DNA from 2 places in the Carnobacterium sp. AT7 genome. Region 1 is predicted to be linked to the other one. Evidence: predicted binding sites of a transcription regulator. Region 1 holds the regulator's gene; the other holds the start of a gene.
The links. Region 1 encodes LexA, which represses DNA repair genes until DNA is damaged. Its sites were predicted from a motif close to CNAACANNTGTTNG; they were not measured.
Positions count from the first base shown of each region.

Region 1 (3,299 bases):
CCATAGGTAAGCCTGGGTGTCCGGAATTGGCTTTTTGTATACCATCCATACTTAGTGTTCTAATTGTATTTACTGCTAACTGGTCTGTGTTATCAAACAAAAAAATCATCCTTTCGATTTGAACTCTCTATTAGTACTCTATTAGTTTACTATTATTCCGCTTTAAGTGCAACGCTTTCACGAACAGAATGTTCATAAATGGGAGAATCTAATGCTTATCCCATTTATGAACAAACCTTTTTATCTGCCATGAAGGCCTTTCTCTTTTTGGATGTCTTTCAATTTATCAGGCGTAACATCCGTACCTTCTTCATCTACTATTTTAACACCTTCAATTGTTTTTCTCATTCCACCTCGGAATGCTTCAATATAAGCGTCTCTTAATTTTTTTTGTTCTACTTGTTCTTGTATGGTCAATCCTTTGGTCTTTGCTTTATTCGCTAAAACGTTTATTCTTTCCATCTGCTCTTTTGGTAACATTTAATCACTCCAGCATTTTTTTTATTTCTGGTTCAACTATAACAAACTTCTTTGATAAAATCACTCTTTTATCCTCTTTATCTACGAACGTTTGTTTGATTTGTTGTGCTATATATGGTAATCTTAGAATGATAAAAAAAGAAACGAGGTGTTTATATCTATTATGAGTAAAAATCCGGAATCAAGACAAGTTGAAGTTTTGCAATATATATACAATCAAGTTAAATTGAAGGGTTATCCTCCAACTGTTAGAGAAATTGGAACAGCCGTTTCTTTATCTTCTACATCAACAGTACATGGACATCTTTCCCGCTTAGAAAAAAATGGATATATCCAACGGGATCCTAGTAAACCACGTGCCATTGAATTAACAGCTTTAGGATTAACAAAATTAGGGATTGCATTAGACAAAATTCCTTTATTAGGAACCGTTACAGCTGGAGAGCCTATCTTAGCAGTAGAAGAAGCTACCGATTATTTCCCTCTTCCTCCAAATTTACAATTTGAAAATGAATCGTTATTCATGTTGACTATTCGCGGAGAAAGCATGATTAATGCTGGTATTTTTGATGGTGATGAAGTTATTATTCGCAAACAAGGAACCGCTAATAATGGCGACATTGTCATTGCTATGACTGTTGATGATGAGGCAACGTGTAAAAGATTTTATAAAGAAGAAGATCATTATCGATTACAACCTGAAAATGATACAATGAGTCCTATCCTACTTAATGAATTAACTATTTTAGGTAAAGTTATTGGCTTATACCGTAGCCATATCCAATAATATAAAAAAAACGAATGAATAGTTTCCTATTCATTCGTTTTTTTAGGCTATATCGCGGTACCTATTTTAGTACGTTTTTTACAGGAGCAAATGTTTTTCTATGAATTGGACATGCTCCTTGTTTTTCTAATCCTTCTAAATGTACTTTAGTTCCATAACCAGCATTTTTAGCAAAACCATAGCCTGGATATAAATCATCATAATCAGCCATCATTCTATCTCTTGTTACTTTAGCAATAATACTTGCCGCAGCAATAGATATACTTTTGGCGTCCCCTTTGATGAAACTTTCTTGCGGTATACTAACTGGTAAATGCATAGCATCAATCAATAATTGTTCTGGTTGTACAGGCAATTGTTGTATGGCTTCAATCATGGCTAATTTAGTTGCTTCGTAAATATTTACTTTATCGATTATATGATGATCTTTTACACCAATTCCAATAGCTACTGCTGCTTCTTGGATCTGTTCAAATAATGCTTCTCGTTTTGCACTAGACAATTGCTTAGAATCATTTATACCTAACACATCAAAATCTTTCGGTAATACCACTGCAGCAGCCACAACAGGTCCAGCTAGTGGTCCTCTTCCTACTTCATCGATTCCAGCGATGTATTGCGTACCTTGTTCCCAAAAATAACGTTCAATTTGAAGCATTTCTTCTTGTTTATCAAGAATAGATTGCTGTTTCTTCAACTTATTTTCCCATGCTTTGTATGCACTCGCAGCCCCTTTACGGGAATCATTCCTAATTGCTGATAGTCGCTCATCGGTTGAATCGGAAATGGTTGACAATAATTCTTTGATTGCTGCAATACTTAAAGGCTTTTCCACACGCGTTCCTCTATTCTTTAGGTAAAGAAACCGGAGCAATATCTAATGTAAATCGTCCTACTTTACCACTTCTTATTTCAAAAATTACCATTTCAGCTGCACGGCTATAGTCATCACGAAATCCTCTGCGCTCACTAATAAGCATGAGCATCTCTGGTATTGCTAATGTCATTTCCTCTTCACTTAAGCGGTATCGTTTTGAAATTGATTCCGGATAATTTTCTCGCATAAATTCTATTCCATACATAGCGATATCATCTAGTTGAAGTATGGTATCTTTGATTGCTCCTGTTAAAGCAAGTTTTTGTCCAATAGCTGGATCTTCAAACTTAGGCCAAAGAATACCTGGAGTATCCAGTAATTCCAATTCTTTGCCCAATTTTAACCATTGTTGAGCTTTTGTGACACCTGGTTTATTTCCTGTTTTTGCCACATTTTTCTTAATAAAACGATTGATTAAAGTAGACTTCCCAACGTTTGGAATTCCAATACTCATTGCTCTGATAGCACGTGGTTTGATTCCTTTAGCGGCTCTTCTGTCAAATTTTGGTTTCAAAATTTCTTTTGCTTTTTCCATAACTTGCTTCATGCCTTTTCCTTCTTGTGCAACAATTGGGACTGCAGCTATTCCTTGTTCATTAAAGTACTCCACCCATTTTTTTGTTTGAACAGGATCAGCTAAATCGCTTTTGTTTAAAATAATGATTCTTGGTTTTTCTCCTATTATCTCGTCTAAAATGGGATTGCGGCTTGATAAAGGCAATCTTGCATCTACGAGTTCAAATATCACATCTACTAATTTAATTTTTTCGGTTACTTGTCGTCTTGCTTTGGCCATATGCCCTGGAAACCATTGAATGGTCATGTTATTTTTTCACCTTTCTATTTACACACAAAAAAGAACAATTTTTTCATCTTCTTTTTTTACATTTCTTTTTTATTCTTCGTCTATTGAGCCAAACTCTTTAAGTGGCCAAATCCGGAAATTAGCTGTACCACTTACAGTAGTTGCATCTACGAATCCAAAAAAACGACTATCTTTTGAATTTATACGATTATCCCCCATCACAAAATAGCTGCCCTTAGGAACCGTCTCTTCACCCGTTTTAGAGGCTAATGAAAAGTCTTCGGTAAAGTTGCCTCCTGTAGCATAGGATTCAATCGAACTTTGCAAATACTCTTCTTCAACTGCTTTAT
Region 1 covers NZ_ABHH01000020.1:27,332-30,630, reverse strand. Annotated here, with positions in the region: gene tkt (transketolase) at 1-109, opposite strand, end outside; gene CAT7_RS08425 (DUF896 family protein) at 241-480, opposite strand; gene lexA (transcriptional repressor LexA) at 644-1,267, shown strand; gene CAT7_RS08415 (ribonuclease HII) at 1,329-2,102, opposite strand; gene ylqF (ribosome biogenesis GTPase YlqF) at 2,113-2,967, opposite strand; gene lepB (signal peptidase I) at 3,040-3,299, opposite strand, start outside.

Region 2 (3,299 bases), on a different contig from region 1:
TTGCCAGCAAGCCATTTACAGGACGCTTTTCTAACAAAAAGGCACCTGTAGCATTTTTAATAATCGTTCCTACATAGTAAACGGGTTTAGCTTTTTTCTTTTTACTTTTCACGGGATACTTATCCCATGTGCCGTTTTGATACGATTGATTAAATTCTTTAATGGGGCTCAACTCTGGATGGTAATTTTTAGGTGTGCAGATGCTTGAACCTAAATCCATAAAAGCTTGATTAAAATCTCCTGGTTTATAGGGATCTATTAGTTCTCGCATAATAGCTTCAAAAATTTTGCGATTACCTGGTTTAGCAATATCGGCATCAATTTCAAACAATCGACTCAACACGCGCATCACATTTCCGTCAACTGCTGGTTCTGGTAATCCAAATGCCATACTAGCAATCGCTCCAGTTGTATAAGGACCAATCCCTTTTAGTTTGGTGATTTCTTTAGGATCACTGGGCATTTCGCCATCATACGTTTCCATGATTTGTTGGGCAGCTGTTTGCAAATTCCGAACTCGTGAATAGTATCCAAGCCCTTCCCAAGCTTTTAGCAAGGTATCTTCATCTGCATGTGCTAAAGCTTCAATCGTTGGGAAAGTTTTCATGAAATTCAAATAGTACGGTATAACCGTATCCACTCTTGTCTGTTGCAACATGATTTCTGAAACCCATATACGATAAGGATCATTGTTTTTCCGCCAAGGTAAATCTCTTTTTTCTAAATCGTACCAGCTAAGAAGCGTTTCTCTGAATCGTTCAATTTTTTCTTGTGGCCACATCGGTATATCAAAAATCAGTTTTTGTTTTTTTTCAACTAAATTGATTTCAGTTTGTGTCATTAATCTTCGTCTTCCATTTCTTTTTCATTAATATATTGTGTAATCAAATCACCAGCAAACCCTTTTTGGAACAAACCACTTTTAACTTTTTGACTTTTTTTAGCTCCAGTTAATTTAGTTTGTTTGCGCCAAATTTTGTCTCCTTGTGTTTTTAAAGCTTCATATTCATCGTCATCTTCTTTTACTGAATCTATCTGTTCCAAAACTTGAGTAATTACATCAGATTGAAATCCTTTTTGCATCAAATTTTGACGAATTTTATTACTCGTTTCTCTCGAAGAATGTTGCGAAGAACGACGCATAACTTTTTCTGCTAATGCAACACCATTTTCTACCATTTGATCAAACGGGTACTGCTCCATTGCTTCTTCAATGGTCTCTTCATTAACTCCACGTTTTTTCAATTCTCTTTTTATCACGTAAGGCCCCTTTCCGCTAACATTTGCAGCGGTTCTTGTATAACTTTCAGCATACATCAAATCATTTAAGTAGCCTTGTTCTTTTAATTGTTCAATCACCTGATCAGCTGTCTCACCCGTAAACTCATGGGCAATTAAATCATCTTTAATCTCTTTTATTGAGCGCAAAGAATAGTTCAAATAAACTAATGCTCTCGTATATGCTTTACGGTAGCCATCTTCGATTTCTAGTTGCTGACGGAAGCTCTTTGAAATTTCCATACCCTTATGCAAAATATGTTTAATTAAAATAGCTTCATCAACAGGAAAAGCATATTCTTCATCTAAATAAATATTGTAACGCCCTTTTCTTTTTTGCGCTTCAATTTTTGTGATTTTAGGCAATGCTGATGGTGAAGTATTTTGTTTTTCACTATCTAATTTATATATCATAGCCTCACACTCCTACTTCAGTTCTACTATTATAGCATAAACCATTAACAAACACATGTTCGAAAGTTTAAATTTAATCATTTGCAAAGAAAACGACACTGACCTAAGTCAGAGTCGTTTTGACTACTATTTATTTATTTATTTGGAAAATCTCTTTTTGGATCATTTCTTGGCTGACCAGATAAGGTGCTGCCGTCAAAATGAGGCAGATCTAACTCTTCTTGGTTTTGTGAACTAAGTCCAGAAGGTTCATCATTTGGTACTGAACCTGTTGGTGGCGTTCCCTGTAATGGATTGTCATTAGGATTGTATTCTTGATGATTTAATGAGTCAACTGATGGAGTTACCACGTCTCTAGTATCATCTCTTCGATCTTGCTCTTTGCTAAAAGGACCATTCGATAAATCATCCTCTTGATTGTCTTGCAATCTAGGATTCTCTTCATTCCAAATTGAATCAATCATTAAATCATCTTCTTCAATCGTTTCAGGAACAGTCGTTTCTGTTAAACCGGGTTGTACTGTTGTATTATCAGCTGGACCTTTTTCAGCTGTAAAATTAGTTTCTAATGGTACTTCTGCATTATTCAAACGATCATCGCCATCATTTGCTAAAATATCATCATCTGTTGGTTGAGAAGCATTTCTTACTACACGCACTCCTTCACCAGCTTGTCCCACGATAAGATTTGATGATTCTGTTGATTCCTGAGTCTCTTGATTGCTTGGATTTAATCCGGTAGTTTCATCTGAAAGGACGATATATTCTCCTGCTTTTAAGGAATCAGCATAGTGAGCTGCAGTCGCCGAATCAACGCCAAATTTTTCTAATTGAGCATTATCGTCTGCATCTGTATCAGTAAACAGATCTTTTAGTTTGTCCCAAGTAGATTTTTCATCCTCTTGTTCAGTTAAAACTTTACTAACTTCTACACCTGATTGTTCTTTAATTGCTGAAGAATCTTGTTTAGTTGTCACAATTTTTATGCTGTCTCTAGAATGACCTTCCGCTAATAATTGTTCTACACATGCTGATGTTTCTTGTACATTTGAAAATGAACCAACAACTACTTTACTCATACTTAACACTCCCTTTTAAGATTATCGACTTTACTTAACGATTTGTTCCTTCTTTTCTTTATAAACTCACCTTAACAAATGAAGAATAAGTTATCAAAATAGACGACTTGAATTGAACGTTAAAGCTCATTTAGTTGCACTTTAATAAAAGTTAAGAATCACTCATCAACCATTTATGACGACTCCGCCATTAACGTGTAAAACTTGACCAGAAACATAACTAGAATCGGTACTTGCTAAATAGACATAGGTTGGTGCCAACTCAAAAGCTTGCCCAGCACGATCAATTGCTCCACCTTTTCCCCAGTCTTTCAATTGTTCTTCAGTAAAAGTAGCAGGAATCAATGGAGTCCATATTGGACCTGGCGCTACACCGTTAACACGGATTTCCTTCTCAATCACTTCGTCATTTTGAGAAAGCGATCTAGTAAAGGAAGTAATGGCCCCTTTAGTAGCCGAATAATCTAGCAAATGTTCACTGCCGCGGTAAGCAGTAATTGACGTTGTGTTGATAATTGACGCTCCTTT
Region 2 covers NZ_ABHH01000032.1:16,539-19,837, forward strand. Annotated here, with positions in the region: gene mutY (A/G-specific adenine glycosylase) at 1-841, opposite strand, end outside; gene recX (recombination regulator RecX) at 841-1,692, opposite strand; gene CAT7_RS10125 (general stress protein) at 1,827-2,771, opposite strand; gene CAT7_RS10130 (SDR family oxidoreductase) at 2,937-3,299, opposite strand, start outside.
Region 2: the regulator LexA is predicted to act here: its motif matches at 1,741-1,754, upstream of recX (recombination regulator RecX).